DNA from 2 places in the Modestobacter sp. SYSU DS0657 genome. Region 2 is predicted to be linked to the other one. Evidence: predicted binding sites of a transcription regulator. Region 2 holds the regulator's gene; the other holds the start of a gene.
The links. Region 2 encodes LexA, which represses DNA repair genes until DNA is damaged. Its sites were predicted from a motif close to TCGAACANNTGTTCGA; they were not measured.
Positions count from the first base shown of each region.

Region 1: a site for LexA is predicted at 1,984-1,999, ahead of ACI79A_RS05675 (DUF222 domain-containing protein). Genes of this name have one in related genera too.

Region 1 is NZ_JBJHAG010000005.1:150,518-158,909, reverse strand. Features, by position in the region: gene treZ (malto-oligosyltrehalose trehalohydrolase) at 1-1,141, shown strand, start outside; gene ACI79A_RS05680 (dihydrofolate reductase family protein) at 1,144-1,854, shown strand; gene ACI79A_RS05675 (DUF222 domain-containing protein) at 2,003-3,616, shown strand; gene ACI79A_RS05670 (ATP-dependent DNA ligase) at 3,953-5,041, shown strand; gene ACI79A_RS05665 (alpha/beta hydrolase) at 5,206-6,765, shown strand; gene ACI79A_RS05660 (DNA polymerase domain-containing protein) at 6,842-7,903, shown strand; gene ACI79A_RS05655 (cyclodeaminase/cyclohydrolase family protein) at 7,975-8,392, shown strand, end outside.
Region 2 is NZ_JBJHAG010000009.1:13,121-21,512, forward strand. Features, by position in the region: gene ACI79A_RS07765 (helix-turn-helix domain-containing protein) at 1-399, shown strand, start outside; gene hflX (GTPase HflX) at 482-1,966, shown strand; gene ACI79A_RS07775 (phosphatase PAP2 family protein) at 2,132-2,869, shown strand; gene ACI79A_RS07780 (hypothetical protein) at 2,841-3,905, shown strand; gene lexA (transcriptional repressor LexA) at 3,950-4,765, opposite strand; gene ACI79A_RS07790 (LysM peptidoglycan-binding domain-containing protein) at 5,013-5,555, shown strand; gene nrdR (transcriptional regulator NrdR) at 5,868-6,377, shown strand; gene ACI79A_RS07800 (vitamin B12-dependent ribonucleotide reductase) at 6,539-8,392, shown strand, end outside.

The DNA.
Region 1 (8,392 bases), on a different contig from region 2:
GGGCGGGGCGAACACCTGGGGCAACTCGGTCAACCTGTCCGGCCCCGACTCCGACGAGGTGCGCCGTTACATCCTCGACAACGTGCAGATGTGGCTGCGCGACATGCACGTCGACGGGCTCCGGCTGGACGCCGTGCACGCGCTGGTCGACGAGCGCGCCACCCACGTGCTGGAGGAGATGGCGATCGAGACCGAGAAGCTGTCGGTCGCGCTCGGCCGCCCGCTGACGCTGATCGCCGAGAGCGACCTCAACGACCCCCGGCTGGTCACCCCCCGGGTGGCCGGCGGCACCGGCATCGACGCGCAGTGGAGCGACGACTTCCACCACTCGCTGCACACCCAGCTGACCGGTGAGGCGCAGGGCTACTACGCCGACTTCGCCGACGCCGGCCTCGAGGGCCTGGCCCGGGTGCTCACCGGCGCCTACTTCCACGCCGGCGACTGGTCCAGCTTCCGCCGCCGCCACCACGGCCGGCCGGTCGACACCACCCAGCTGCCGGGCTGGAAGTTCCTCGGGTACCTGCAGGACCACGACCAGATCGGCAACCGCGCCGTCGGTGACCGGATCTCGGCCTCCCTCTCCCCCGGCCTGCTCGCCGTCGGCGCCACCCTGGTGCTGACCAGCCCGTTCACGCCGATGCTGTTCATGGGTGAGGAGTGGGGCGCCTCGACGCCGTGGCAGTTCTTCACCAGCCACCCCGAGCCGGAGCTGGGCAAGGCGACCGCCGAGGGCCGGATCGGTGAGTTCGCCGCGCACGGGTGGGACGCCGCCGTCGTCCCCGACCCGCAGGACCCGGAGACCTTCACCCGGTCCAAGCTCGACTGGTCCGAGCTGGCGCAGGAGCCGCACGCCACCCTGCTGGCCACCCACAAGACGCTGCTGGCGCTGCGCAAGCAGCACCCCGAGCTGCTCGACCCCGACCTGTCCACGACGGGCGTCACCTGGGACGACGACGAGCGCTGGGTGGTCGTCGAGCGCGGGTCGCTGCGCGTGGTGGCCAACCTGTCGGGTGAGCAGCGGCGGATCGAGCTGGACGCGGCGGCCGGTGACGTGCTGTTCAGCACCGGCGAGGCGCCGGGGCTGGACGGTGCCACCGTGACCGTGCCCGCCGAGAGCGCGGCCGTGCTCAGCACCCGCTGACGGTGCACGAGCTCCCCCGCGACCCCGCCGGCCTGGCCGACGCCTACCGGGTCGCGCCGGGCCGGCACCTGCGGGTCGACTTCATCGCCTCGCTGGACGGCGCGATCAGCGTCGACGGGCGCAGCGGACCGCTGGGCTCCGACGGCGACCGCCGGGTGTTCCGCACCCTGCGGGCACTGTCCGACGCCGTGCTCGTCGGGGCCGGGACGGCGGCGGCCGAGGGGTACCACCCGGTGCTCCCGGACTCCGCCGTCGGCCGGCTGCGCACGTCCCTGGGGCGCGAGGCGGTGATGCCGGTGGTGGTCGTGTCGCGGCGGGCATCGCTGCGGCCGGACGACCAGCTGGTGACCGATGCCGTCGTGCCCACCGTGCTGGTCACCTGCGCGGCGGCCGACCGTGGGCGGCGGGAGGCGCTGTCCGCTGCCGGGGTCGAGGTGCTCGTCTGCGGTGACGACGACGTCGACCTGCCCGCAGCGCTGGACGCCCTGGTCGCACGGGGGCTGGAGCAGCTGGTCTGCGAGGGCGGGCCGGCGCTGGTGCAGGCGGCGCTGACCGCGGACGTGGTCGACGAGCTGGACCTGTCGATCTCCCCGCTGCTGGTCGGCGGCGGGCCCGGGCTCGTGCCCGCCGCGCTCGCCACCCCGCTGCGGGCCGAGCTACTCCAGGCGCTCACCGAGGACGGCGTCCTCTTCAGCCGCTACGCGCTGCGCTGATCTCGCGGCCAGCCGCCGCAGGTGGCGCGACCCTGCGTCCGCCGAGCCCCATCCTGGTGCGGATCAACGGTCGGACGGCGGCGCCACGGTGCGACCACCGCTTGACCGACCTGCCGGAACTGTCGCACCTCGAACGTATGTTCGGGTCATGTCGCGGAGGCGTGGTTCGAGCGTGGTCGAGGGGCTGGTGGTGGACTGGACTCTCGAGCACCCCGTCGAGCCCTCCCGGCTGCCCGCTGCCTGGCTGACCGACGAGGAGCTGGCCGAGGAGCTGCAGCGGGTGCAGCGGCGCCGCGCGCAGGACACCGCGCACGAGGCGGAGCTGATCCTGGCCTTGGCCGCTGATCGTCCCGGGTCGGCGGATCCGGCACCGGACCACCCGGGTGCCCGCCGGGCGGGCTGGACGGCGCAGCCGGGCGAGGGTGAGATCAGCGAGTTCTTCACCGCCGAGCTGGCCACGGTGCTCAACGTGGGGCGGGGGACGGCGGCGATCCGACTCACCCGGGCGCTGGTGTGGCGGGACAAGCTCCCGGCCACCTTCGCCGCGCTGCGGGCCGGGGAGCTGGACGAGCGGCGGGCGCAGCAGCTCGCCGACGCGCTGAAGTCCACTCCCGCCGAGGTGGCGGGGCGGGTAGAGGAGGCGCTGCTCCACGAGGCGGCCGACTTGTCGGTGTCGGCGATGAAGAAGCGTGCCACCGAACTTGTGCTGCAACTGGACGCCGACGCCGCGGAAGAGGCGCGGGCCGAGGCGGAGAAGAGCGCTGACGTGCACGTGTACCCGTCCGCCTCGGATGGGCGGGCGGTACTGGCGGTGGACCTGCCCGCCGGTCAGGCCGCCCAGGCCCACGACCTGTTCGACCAGCTGGCCCGGATGCTCGAGGCCGACGGGGACCCCCGGCCCATCGGTCAGCTGCGCACCCTCGTGGCCGCGGCGCTGATCCTCCGCCCCGCCGACCACGGCCTGCCGCTGGTGGCCGCGAACCTGACGATCACCGCCGCCTTGGAGGCGCTGGAGGGCGGGGTCACCCCGGGTGAGGTGAACGGGTTGCCGATCACCGCCGCCCACCTGCGCGACCTCCTGGCCCGGGTCGGCGCCCTCGGCCTCACCGCACCCGACGGCGGCACGCTCAGCTACGCGATCACCGGCCTCGACGGCGGCGAACTGCTCGCCACCGTGACGCCGGCCGAACTCGCCCGGCTCGCGAAGCGCGGCTGCCCCGACCACCCCGACAACAGCACCGGCGGTGAACGCGACAACGACGAACGCGACGGCGACGGCAGCGGGCCGTGCAGCTGTCCGGTGCTCGGGCCGCCGCCACCCACCGAGCGCTACGAGCCCACGCCCCGCCAGCGTTCCTTCGTGACCACCCGCGACCGCCGCTGCCGGTTCCCCGGCTGCGGCCAACGCGTGGGCTGGGCCGACCTCGACCACGTCGTCCCCCACGCCTGCGGCGGCGCCACCGACTGCACCAACCTCTGCTGCCTGTGCCGCAGCCACCACCGGCTCAAGACCTTCGCCCCCGGCTGGCACTTCGCCATGACCCCCGACGGCACCCTCACCGTCACCACCCCGAGCGGGGTCACCCGCACCACCCGACCACCCGGCCTCCGACCAAGGGAACCCGAGCCACCCGGCGCGCGACCACCCGATTCGGCCCCCGTGCAGGGTCCCGACGACGCGAGCTCGCCAGTGGCCGGGGGCACGGGGGTCCTTCAGCCGCCACCGCGATCGCAACCGGCCGACGAACCGCCGCCCTTCTGAGCCGCAGGTCGGTGCCGCCATGTCGCCACCGCGCCATGTCGCCACCACGCCATGTCGACGTGGCGCCATGTCGACGTGGCGCCATGTCGACGTGGCGCCATGTCGACGTGGCGCCATGTCGACGTGGCGCGCGCGGCCAGCTGCTCCGCCGTCAGGGACGGGAGGTCATCGCCGGCTCGACGGCGACTCAGCGGGGTGGCCGGTGTCGTCCCGGGAGGGCGTCGACGTGTGCGCTGCTGTCCCGCGGGCGGCCGACCCACCGCCCCGCTGGACGAGCTCGGAGCACGCCGGGTTCGGTCCGCTCGCCGACCGCTCCGGGCTGCTTGACTGGCCGGCATGGACCTGCCCGTGCTGCCCCCGGTCAAGCCGATGCTCGCCAAGCCCGCGGCCGCGCTGCCCACCGGCGAGGGCTGGTTCTACGAGCCGAAGTGGGACGGGTTCCGCTGCATCGTCTTCCGGGACGGTGACGAGGTCGAGCTGGGCAGCCGCAACGAGCGCCCGCTGACCCGCTACTTCCCCGACGTCGTCGCGGCGGCGAAGGCGCAGCTGCCCGAGCGGTGCGTGGTCGACGGCGAGATCGTCGTCCCGCGGGGCGACCGGCTCGACTTCGAGTCCCTGCTCCAGCGGATCCACCCGGCCGCCTCCCGGGTCACCAAGCTGGCCGCCGAGACCCCGGCGTCCTTCGTCGCCTTCGACCTGCTCGCCCTCGGCGACGAGTCGCTGATGGAGGCCCCGTTCGCGCAGCGGCAGGCGCGGCTGCGGGAGGCGCTGGCCACCGCCGAGGCACCGGTGTTCGTCAGCACGATCACCCAGGACGCGGAGACCGGGCAGCGGTGGTTCCGCGAGTTCGAGGGCGCCGGTCTGGACGGCGTCATCGCCAAGCGCGGCGACCGGCCCTACTCCCCCGACCAGCGGGTGATGACCAAGGTCAAGCACGTGCGCACTGCCGACTGCGTGGTCGCCGGTTTCCGCTGGCACAAGAGCGGCCCGGTCGTCGGGTCGCTGCTGCTCGGCCTCTACGACGACGCCGGCACCCTGCAGCACATCGGCGTCGCCGCCTCCTTCACCATGAAGCGCCGCGCCGAACTGGTCGAGGAGCTCGCCCCCTACCGCGCCCAGGCGCTCGACGGCCACCCGTGGCAGGACTGGGCCAACGCGTCCACGTCGGCAGCAGGGCCGGGCGAGGACGCCGAGCGCCGGATGCCCGGGGCGACCAGCCGCTGGAACGCCGGCAAGGACCTCTCCTGGGTGCCGCTGCGCCCGGAGCTCGTGGTGGAGATCAGGTACGACCAGCTGGAGGGCAGCCGGCTGCGGCACACCGGCCAGTTCCAGCGGTGGCGCACCGACCGGGACGCCCGCTCGTGCACCTACGACCAGCTCGAGGTGCCGGTGCGGTACGACCTGGGCGAGGTCCTCGGCGGCTGAGCCGGAGCACCCGAGCCCGGGCAACCGGGCCGGCTGAAGCCCAGCAGCCGAGCCGGCTCGACCCGAGCAGCCGGGCGGCTGGACCCGAGCAGCCGGGCGGCTGAGGGATACGCCACGGTGGTTGCGGCGGCCACCACCGCGATCGCCTCCTACGCTTGACGATCATGGACGCGCACCGCCGACCGCTCGCCGCCCTGGGAGGGGCCCTCCTCGCCGCCGCCGTGGCGCTGAGCGGCTGCACCTCCTCCGGTGACGACGCCGGGCAGGCCAGCAGCTCCCCCACCGGCCCCGCCGAGCCGGAGGCGCAGCCGATCGAGTGGACCGACTGCGACGCCGACATCGACCAGATCATCGCCGGGCGCCCCGGCTCGGAGCGCGAGCTGCTCTTCGAGTGCGGCACCACCCCCGTGCCGGCCGACTACGACGACCTCGAGGGCGGCGACCTGGAGCTGTTCCTGCTGCGTGCCACCGCCGCCGGGCAGACCGACAAGATCGGCTCGCTGGTGGTCAACCCCGGCGGCCCGGGCTTCTCGGCCGGCGACGCGGCGATCCAGGCGGCGCTGACGCTCCCGCCGGAGGTGCTGGCCCGGTTCGACGTCGTGGGCGTCGACCCGCGCGGGGTCGGGTTCTCCCGGCCGGTCGAGTGCATCTCCGACGAGCAGAAGGACGCGCTGTTCGCGAGCAACCCGCGCGCGCTGGACGCCGACTCCCTCGCCACCACCTTCGACCTGGTCGAGGACGTCGCAGCGAGCTGCGAGGAGGAGTACGGCGAGGCGCTGGGCGCGTTCAACACCGTCGACACCGCCCGGGACCTGGACCTGGTGCGCGAGTCGCTCGGCGACGAGCAGCTGACCTTCCTCGGCTACTCCTACGGCACGACGCTGGGCTCGACCTACGCCGAGCTGTTCCCCGAGCGGGTGCGTGCCCTGGCGCTCGACGGCGCGGTCGACCCGACCGCCACCGCCCAGGAGCGGGCCGAGGCGCAGGCCGCCGGCTTCGAGGCCGCCTTCGACGCGTTCGCCGGCAACTGCACGGGCCTGATCAGCGGCTGCCCGCTGGGCGACGACCCGCGGGCGGCGCTCAACGGCATCCTCGATCAGGCGGCCGCGGCCCCGATCCCCAGCTCCCGCGAGGGCGAGACCCGCCAGGCCACTGCCGGCCTGGTGCTCAACGGGGTGCGCTCGGCGCTGTACCAGCCCAGCGCCTGGCCGCAGCTGGCCCAGTCGCTGGCCGCCGCCCGCGACGGCGACGCCGCCGGCATCCTGACCCTCGCCGACACCTACACCGGCCGCAGCGACGACGGCAGCTACAGCAACGTCGTCGACGCCAACCTGGCGATCAGCTGCGCCGACGGGCAGGAGCAGTTCACCACCGACCAGGTCGCGGCGCTGGCCGCCGACTGGAACGGCCGGTACCCGCTCTTCGGGGCCGACGCGGCCCTGGGGCTCTACACCTGCTCGGCCTGGGACGCCCCGACCACCCCGCTGCCCGAGCGCGACGCCGAGGGCAGCGCGCCGATCATGGTCATCGGCACCCAGGGCGACCCGGTGACCCCACCGCAGGGCGCGGCGGACATGGCCGCGGAGCTGGCCAACAGCGTGCTGCTGACCTGGGAGGGCAGCGGGCACACCGCCTACCCCAAGACCGAGTGCGTGACCCAGGCGGTGAACGCCTACCTGATCGACCTGGTCGCGCCGCCCGAGGGGATCACCTGCGCCCCCTGATCTTGCGCTGCTGGCCGTCGGGCCCGAAGCTGACCAGCCGGAGGACGACCCAGCCCAGGTGACCGGACGGAGCCCGATGGCCAGCAGCAAGGACGCCGTGGTGCTGGAGGTCGACGGGCACGAGGTGCGGGTGAGCAACCCGGAGAAGCCCTACTTCGCCGACAAGGGCATCCGCAAGATCGACGTCGTCCGGTACTTCGTCTCCGTCGGTGAGGGCATCCTCTTCGCGCTGCGCGACCGGCCGACGACGCTGGAGCGCTGGCCCGGCGGCGTCTTCGAGGGCGCCCGGATCTCCACCCGGGCCGACAACACCGGCGACGCGTTCTACCAGAAGCGGGTGCCCAAGAACGCCCCCGACTGGGTCCAGACCGCGCACATCACGTTCCCCAGCGGGCGGACCGCCGACGAGATCGCACCCGACTCGGTCGCCGTCGTCGCCTGGTGCGCCAACCTCGGCACGCTCACCTTCCACCCCTGGCCGGTGAGCAAGGGCGACGTCGAGTCCCCCGACCAGATCCGCATCGACCTGGACCCCCAGCCGGGCACCGACTTCGGCGACGCCGTGTGGGTCGCCCCGCACGTGCGCGAGCTGCTGCACGAGTTCGGCATGGAGGGCTGGCCGAAGACCTCCGGCGGCCGCGGCGTGCACGTCTACGTGCCGATCCAGCCGCGCTGGACCTTCCCCGAGGTGCGCCGCGCGGTGATCGCGTTCGGCCGCGAGCTGGAACGGCGCATCCCCGACCGCGTGACGATGAACTGGTGGAAGGAGGAGCGCGGCGAGAAGATCTTCATCGACTACAACCAGATGGCCCGGGACCGCACGATCGCGTCCGCGTACTCCATCCGGCCCAAGCCGCACGCGCCGGTCTCCGCCCCGGTCGACTGGGACGAGCTGCCCGACGTCTCCCCGTTCGACTTCGACGTGCTGACCATGCCGGAGCGGTTCGCCGCGGTCGGCGACAAGCACGCCGGGCTGGCCGACCACGCCTTCGACCTCACGCCGCTGGTCGAGCTGGCGGACAAGCAGGAGCGCGACCTCGGGCTGGGCGAGCTGCCCTATCCGCCGGACTACCCGAAGATGCCCGGCGAGCCGATGCGGGTGCAGCCCAGCCGCGCGAAGAAGGCACCCAGCGCCTGAGGGCCGGCGATGGTCCCGACGACGCCGTCCGACGAGTCGCTGGCGGGACGGGTGGCTGGCACAGTGACCGCATGACGACGCAGGCGGACGCTCCCGAGGTCGACGTCCAGCCGCTGGGCGACTTCCTGGGCCAGCTGGCTGCCCGCCTGCCCGCCCCGGGTGCCGGCGCCACCGCGGCGATCGAGGCGGCGCTGTCGGCCTCGCTCGTCGCCATGGTCGGTCGTTTCACCAGCGGTGACGAGTACGCCGAGCACCGCGACCTCGTCTCGGCGGTGATCGCGGAGGCCGACGCCGTCCGCGCCACCTGCCTGGCCGCCGCAGCGGCCGACGAGACGGCGTTCACCGCGGTCACCGAGGCCTACCGGCTGCCGAAGGACACCCCGGAGGAGCAGGAGTCCCGGCGTGAGGCCGTCCGCACGGCCCAGCTGCAGGCGGCCCAGCCGCCGCGGGACGTCATCGAGGCGGCCGTCACCCTCCTCCCCCTGGCCG
Region 2 (8,392 bases):
AAGGAGATCGCGGCCCGGCTGGGCCGCAACCCGGCCACCGTGCTGCACCACGTGCGCACCCTGGTCGACACCGGCTTCCTCAGCGCCGAGCCGGTGCGGCGCGGCAACCGGGGCGCCCGGGAGGTGCCCTACCGGGCCACCGGGAGGAGCTGGTTGATGGACGGCGCGGGCGCGGCGCCGCCGGGGTCGGACGTGGTGCTTGCGGCCTTCCTCCAGGAGGTCGCCGCCGTGGGCGAGGAGCACCTGGAGAGCACCCGGCTGGGGCTGCAGCTGGACCCGGATTCGGCGGCGGAGTTCCGCAGCCGGCTGTACGGGCTGCTGGACGAGTACGCCCGCCGGCCGGCGGACCCGGCGGGGGAGCGGTGGTCGGTCTACCTCGGGATGCATCCGGAGCCCTGAGGTGTTGTACCGGGCGATGACGACACAGTCGATGACGACAACTCACTCGCCCCGCACCGAGGGGCGTGCCACGCTGGACCCGATGACCACCGCTGCTGACCGCGACGCCCTCGCTGCCGAGGACCGCGCTCCGACCGCTCCCGCCACCACCCGCCCGGCACCGGCCGGGGCCTGGGACGAGCCGGACGACACCACCGGCTCCTACGCGCTCGAGGAGCGCGGCGCCCTGCGGCGGGTGGCCGGTCTCTCCACCGAGCTCACCGACGTCACCGAGGTCGAGTACCGCCAGCTGCGCCTGGAGCGCGTCGTGCTGGTGGGCGTCTGGACCGAGGGCACCGCGGTCGACGCGCAGCGCTCGCTGGCCGAGCTCGCCGCGCTGGCCGAGACGGCCGGCTCCGAGGTGCTGGAGGCCCTGGTCCAGCGCCGCGACAAGCCCGACCCGGCCACCTACGTCGGCTCGGGCAAGGCCACCGAGATCCGCGACATCGTCGCCGCCACCGGCGCCGACACCGTGGTGTTCGACGGCGAGCTCACCCCCGGCCAGCTCAACCAGCTGGAGAAGGTGCTCAAGGTCAAGGTGGTCGACCGGACCGCGCTGATCCTGGACATCTTCGCCCAGCACGCCACCAGCCGGGAGGGCAAGGCACAGGTCGAGCTCGCCCAGATGCAGTACATGATCCCGCGGCTGCGCGGCTGGGGTGAGTCGATGAGCCGGCAGGCCGGTGGCCGCGTCGCCGGCGGTGGCGGCATCGGTACCCGTGGTCCCGGTGAGACGAAGATCGAGACCGACCGCCGTCGGATCCGCGCGCGGGTGAGCAAGCTGCGCAAGGAGATCGCCGGCATGGCGACGGCGCGCGCGACCCAGCGCTCGAGCCGGTCGCGCAACGCCGTCCCGAGCGTGGCGATCGCCGGGTACACCAACGCCGGCAAGTCCAGCCTGCTCAACCGGCTCACCGACGCCGGGGTGCTGGTGCAGGACGCGCTGTTCGCGACGCTGGACCCGACGGTCCGCCGCGCGCAGACGCCGGAGGGGCGCGAGTACACCCTCACCGACACCGTGGGGTTCGTTCGGCACCTGCCGCACCAGCTCGTCGACGCGTTCCGTTCGACGCTGGAGGAGGTGGCCGGCGCCGACCTGCTGCTGCACGTCGTCGACGGCTCCGACCCCGACCCGATCGGGCAGATCAACGCGGTGCACACCGTGCTCTCCGAGATCGACGCCTCGGCGGTGCCCGAGCTCATCGTCGTGAACAAGGTCGACGCGATGAGCGAGGAGGACGTCCTCACGCTGCGCCAGGCCCTGCCCGGGGCGGCCTGGGTATCCGCGCGCACCGGTGAGGGGATCGAGGCGCTGCGCGACGTCGTCGCCGCCCGGCTGCCGCACCCGCACGTCGACGTCGACGTCCTTCTGCCCTACGACCGGGGTGACCTGGTCGCCCGGGTGCACCGGGACGGCGAGGTGCTCGAGGAGCGGCACGAGGCCGACGGCACCCGGCTCAGCGCACGGGTCGACGACGGCCTGGCCGCGGCGCTCGACGAGTTCACCACTCCCGTCGCCGGCGCCTGACCGCCCGGCCGGTGGCGCCGTCCGCCTGGGTGCCCGGGCGGCGGACTCGCCGGCCGGGGCCGGTGGCCAGCTCGACCACTGCGCGGCGCGACCTCGTCCGGTCGCGCCGCGCAGTGCTGTCCCGAGATGGTCACGGAGAGGTCACGGTGCCGGTACCGTGACGTCGTGGCGAGCGGAGCGGTGCGCGTGAGCGGCAGCGCCGCCGGTGACCCCGCGTCCCGAGCCCCGCGGGTGGTCAGCATCGGCCGGCCCCCCTGGTGGCTGGCGCTGGTCTCCGCGCTCGTCGCGGCCGGCATCACCGTGGACCTCCTCGCCGGTGGCCGGCTGGAACGGCTCGACGTGGCGGTCTCCGAGCAGGTCGGCTCCTGGGGGCTGCGCGACTCCGCCGCCTACTGGCCGGTGTGGGCGTTCACCCAGACCGGCGGACGGGTCACCATCCTGCTGGTCCTGTTCGGTCTGGTCGGCTGGCTCTTCTGGCGGCAGCGCACGGTGGCCCCGCTGGTGCGCGTGCTGCTGGCCCTCGCGCTGCTGACGGCAGCGGTCTACGCCTTCAAGTGGGGCACCGGCCGCACCGCCCCGGCCTATCCGGGCTCGTACTTCCACCGGGGCGGGGAGAGCTTCCCGTCCGGGCACGTGGCGAACGCCGTGCTGATGTGGGGCGTGGCCCGCTGGCAGGTGGTCCAGTACGGCCTGCAGCCCCGCCTGCAGCGGGCGGCCTGGCTGCTCAGCGTGCTGGGGCCGGTGGCCACCGGAGTGGCCATGGTGGCGCTGAACTTCCACTGGGTCACCGATGCAGTGGTGGGAGCGGCCGTCGGCATCGTGCTCTTGGGCGTGGTTCACGCACTCGACGCAGTCGTGGTGTCACGCTGGGTCCGTGCCAGAGTGGGCCGGCCGCACGCGTAGCCGCGCCGGCCGCCGTTGCCTGGCGGACGGGGCGCTCCTCGCCCTGCCCGCGGCGGTCCTGCTCGCGGTCCTGCCGCCATCGGCGGCGCTCGCCGAGGAAGCCGCGCCGAGCACGCGCTGCACCATCACCGACCCGCGGCTGCCGGAGATCTCCGGCCTGGCCAGCGCCGGGGAGACGCTCCTGGCGATGAACGACGGTGGTGACCGGGCGGAGGTCTACGTCCTCGACACCTCCTGCGCCGTCGCGGAGGTGCGGTCGGGGAGCGTCGACCCGTACGACCCCGAGGACCTCGCCCTGGCCGCGGACGGCACGGTCTGGCTGGCCGACATCGGGGACAACAACGCCGCCCGGGAGACCGTCGCGCTGATCGGGCTGCGCCCCGACGGCAGCACCACGCTCACCCGGCTCACCTACCCGGACGGGGCGCACGACGCCGAGGCACTGCTGCTGGCGCCTGACGGCACGCCGTACCTGGTGACCAAGGAGGTGCTCGGCGCCTCCGGCGTGTACCGCCCGGATGCGCCGCTGGCCGACGGGGCCACGGTGCCGATGACCCGGGTGGTCGGGCTGGGCCTCACCCTGACCGGCACGCCGGGCGGGCCGGTCGGCCGCGCGGGGCAGCTGCTGGTGACCGGGGGCGCGGTGTCGGCGGACGGGCAGCGCATCGCCCTGCGCACCTACACCGACGCCTACGTCTGGACGCTGACCGGTTCCGACGTGCCCGGCGCGCTGTCCGGCGCGCCGGGCCGGATCGCCCTCCCCGACTCGCCGCAGGGTGAGGCGATCACCTTCGCGGCGAACAACCGCGACCTGCTGGTCACCAGCGAGGGGCTGCCGGCGCCGGTGACCCTGGTTCCGGTGCCGGCTGAGCAGGCTACGAGCACCCCGATCGATCCGGCTCCCAGTGCGGGACCGACCGGGGAGCTGGTGACCGCGGCTCCCGGCGTCGCCCCGGTGACGGCCGGCATCATCGCGGCCGGGGTGGCTACCGTGTTCGTCTGGATCGGCGGGAAGATCCGCCGCCGGCGGGAGTGACCGGCCGCCGGCGGGAATGACCCGGCCGGCGGCCGACGGTGGCGTCAGACCCGGCGCAGCACGGTCACGACCCGGCCGAGGACGGTGGCGTCGTCGCCGGGGATCGGCGCGTAGGCCGGGTTGTGCGGCAGCAGCCACACGTGCCCGTCGCGGCGCTTGTAGGTCTTCACGGTCGCCTCGCCGTCGATCATCGCCGCGACGATCTCGCCGTTCTCGGCGGTGGGCTGCTGGCGGACCACCACCCAGTCGCCGTCGCAGATCGCGGCCTCGACCATCGAGTCACCGGTCACCTTGAGCATGAACAGCGTGCCCTCGCCGACCAGTTCGCGCGGCAGCGGGAAGACGTCTTCGACGGCCTGCTCCGCCAGCACCGGGCCACCGGCGGCGATGCGGCCCACCAAGGGCACGTAGGTGGGTGCCGGGGCGCCCGCCTCGTCGACGCCACTGCCCGCACCGGCGGCGGCGAGCACATCCGCCGAGGCGTCGGCACCGGCGGTCACGCCCTGCTCGCCCGGCAGCCGGACGTCCAGTGCGCGCGGCCGGTTGGGGTCGCGGCGCAGCCAGCCCTTGCGCTGGAGCACCGAGAGCTGGTGGGCGACCGAGGAGGCGGAGGAGAGGCCGACGGCCTCGCCGATCTCGCGGACCGAGGGCGGGTAGCCCCGGCGTTCGATGGAGTCGCGGATGACCTCCAGCACCCGGCGCTGGCGCTGGGTGAGCCCGTCGCCGGCCTCGCCGCGGTCGGGGAACTCGCGCACGGCCGCACCCCCGGTGTCCGCTGCGGGCTCCGCCGCCTGCCCGGCCGGGCGCCTGCGTCGGCTCGACCCCTTGCGCTCGTCCGCCGTCCGGCCGTCGACCGCCATGTGTCCTCCTCGTCCGGCTGCGCGCGCAGCTGCCCGGTGGCATCCCGCCTGCCGGGGCGGGGTGGGACGCCGTCGTGGTCTCCCTGCGCACGGTAGCGGCTCGACGGCGGGTGTTCAAACACGTGTTCGAACACGCGCCGTGTCGGTGCACTCCTGTCGGTGCCGTGCGGTAGACATCGCACAGACGTTCGAATCGAACAGGCGTTCGAGGTCGCACCCGAGGGTGCCTGCTGTGAGGAGTGCACCGATGGTCATCGCCGAGTACCCGGACACCACCGTCGCCCCGCTCCGCCCGCCGCTCCGGCTGGTCTCGCCGGCGCCGACCGCCCGGGCGGGGTCCGCTGGCCGGGTCGGGCCCCGCCCGGCCCGCCGCTCGCAGGTGCGTCCTGGTGGGCGGCCGATGTCCTCACCGGGGGGCGCGGTCGCGCGGCCCGTCCGCGGTGGCGACTGCGGCCCGCCCCGAGCCGTCGCTCCGTGCCCGTCGGCCGGGGAGTGGGCGGAGCTGCCGCTGCGACTCACCCGCCGCGGCCGGCGCGCGGTGGCGGCGCTGTCGGTGGCGGTCGGCCTGGGGGTGGCGGTGGGCACGCTCGCGGTGGTCGCCGACGGGGAGCCCGCGCTGCAGTTGGCCGGCGCCGGCACGGTGGTGGTCCAGCCCGGCGACACGCTCTGGTCGATCGCCGGCGACCTGGCGCCGGACGAGGACCGGCGCGCGGTGGTCGACGCGATCCTCGATCGCAACGACCTCCAGGACGTCGTGCTGCAGCCCGGTCAGGTGCTCGAGCTGCCCTGATGAGGTGCGGCGGGCCCGTCGCCGGGGCCCGGGCTGTGACGGATGGGTGCGCGAGCGGCGGGCGGGTCAGCTGCGGAACACGACACGCACGACAGGGCTTGCACACCTGTAGGGGTGGCCGTACGGTTCCACCACAACATCTAGTGCTTACACGGATGTAAGTCGTCCACAGCCGCTCCACACGTTCTCCCCGGGCCATCCACCGGATGTCCCCGGAGCAGTCCACAGGAGCGGTCCACGGGCCGGTGTCCCACGGTGTCACAGCACCGCGGTGATCCCGGTCGCGACACCTCGGGAGGAGGTGGACCGGCAGTGCGTTGCCCCTTCTGCCACAACCCCGACAGTCGCGTCATCGACTCGCGCGAGACCGACGAGGGCGCGACCACCCGGCGGCGGCGTTCGTGCCCCGGCTGCGGGCGGCGGTTCACCACCGTCGAGGAGGCGGTCCTCGCCGTCGTGAAGCGCAGCGGCGTGAGCGAGCCGTTCACCCGCGCGAAGGTGGTCGCCGGTGTCCGCCGCGCCTGCCAGGGCCGTCCGGTCGACGAGCACCAGCTCGCGCTGCTGGCCCAGCAGGTCGAGGACGCCGTCCGCGCCACCGGGTGTGCCGAGATCCCCAGCCACGAGGTCGGTCTGGCGATCCTGGGCCCGCTGCGCGACCTGGACGAGGTCGCCTACCTCCGCTTCGCCAGCGTCTACCGGAGCTTCAGCTCCGCTGCGGACTTCGAGAAGGAGATCGCCGAGCTGCGGGCCGCCGTGCGCGCCCGAGCCGGTGGGGCACCTGCCACCGAGGACGGGCCGCCAGGCGCGGCCGCCGGGTCCTGAGGGCGCCGCCCCGAACTGTCACACCCCCCGACTACACAGGTCTCGACGAGGAGACCGCACCGCACCACCCGGCTCCGGCACCCGCCGGCTTCCCCAGCCGCTCCGCCCGCACCGCCGCTCAGCTCGACGCCAGAGCACGAACACCAGGGAGCCCTCGCACGATGACCGAGACAGCCGACCGCCTCGCCACCACCCGGACCCGTCGCAGCCCGAAGGCGCCCACCCGGGGCAAGGGCCTGAAGGTCAAGCGCGTCTTCACCACTGCCGGTGTGCACCCCTACGACGAGGTGGTCTGGGAGCGCCGCGACGTCGTCATGACCAACTGGCGGGACGGCTCGATCAACTTCGAGCAGCGCGGCGTCGAGTTCCCGGCCGAGTGGAGCATCAACGCCACCAACATCGTCACCACCAAGTACTTCCGTGGCGCGGTCGGCAGCCCCCAGCGCGAGACGAGCCTCCGCCAGCTGATCGACCGCGTCGTGCTCACCTACGGTGCAGCCGGCCGCGAGCACGACTACTTCGCCTCCGAGGGCGACGCCGAGATCTTCGAGCACGAGCTCACCTGGATGCTGCTGCACCAGGTCTTCAGCTTCAACTCGCCCGTCTGGTTCAACGTCGGCACCGCCTCGCCGCAGCAGGTCAGCGCCTGCTTCATCCTCGCGGTCGACGACACGATGGACTCGATCCTGAACTGGTACCGCGAGGAGGGCCTGATCTTCAAGGGCGGCTCCGGTGCCGGCCTGAACCTCTCCCGGATCCGCTCCTCCAAGGAGCTGCTCTCCTCCGGTGGCACCGCCTCCGGCCCGGTCTCCTTCATGCGCGGTGCCGACGCCTCGGCGGGCACCATCAAGTCCGGTGGCGCCACCCGCCGCGCGGCGAAGATGGTCGTCCTCGACATCGACCACCCCGACATCGAGGAGTTCATCGAGACCAAGGCGCGCGAGGAGGACAAGATCCGCGCGCTGCGCGACGCCGGGTACGACATGGACCTCGGCGGCAAGGACATCACCAGCGTCCAGTACCAGAACGCCAACAACTCGGTCCGGGTCAACGACGAGTTCATGCGCGCGGTCGAGGAGGGCACCGAATTCGGCCTGCGGGCCCGCTCCGACGGCTCGGTGATCGAGACCGTCGACGCCCGCGAGCTGTTCGGCAAGGTCACCCAGGCGGCCTGGGAGTGCGCCGACCCGGGCATCCAGTACGACGACACGATCAACGACTGGCACACCAACCCGGAGACCGGGCGGATCAACGCGTCCAACCCCTGCTCGGAGTACATGAGCCTGGACAACAGCTCGTGCAACCTGGCGTCGCTGAACCTCATGAAGTTCCTCAAGGACGACGGCACGTTCGACTCGAAGAACTTCGTCAAGGCCGTCGAGCTGATCATCACCGCGATGGACATCTCGATCTGCTTCGCCGACTTCCCGACCGACCCGATCGGGGAGACCACCCGGGCCTACCGGCAGCTGGGCATCGGCTACGCCAACCTGGGCGCGATGCTGATGGCCACCGGCCACGCCTACGACTCCCGGGGCGGGCAGACCCTGGCCGCGGCCATCACCTCGCTCATGACCGGCACCGCCTACCGCCGCTCGGCGGAGCTGGCCGGTGTCGTCGGCGCCTACGACGGCTTCGCCCGCAACGCCGACGCCCACGCCCGGGTCATGCGCAAGCACGCCGCGGCGAACGACGCGATCCGCCCGGTCGGTGCCGACGACGCCGACGTGCTCAAGGTCGCCACCCAGCAGTGGCAGGACTGCCTGGCCATCGGTGCCGAGAACGGCTGGCGCAACGCGCAGGCCTCGGTGCTGGCGCCCACCGGCACCATCGGCTTCATGATGGACTGCGACACGACCGGCATCGAGCCGGACTTCTCGCTGGTCAAGTTCAAGAAGCTGGTCGGCGGCGGCTCCATGCAGATCGTCAACCAGACGGTGCCGCGGGCGCTGAAGAGCCTGGGCTACCAGGAGGAGCAGGTCGAGGCGATCGTCGAGTACATCGCCGAGCACGGC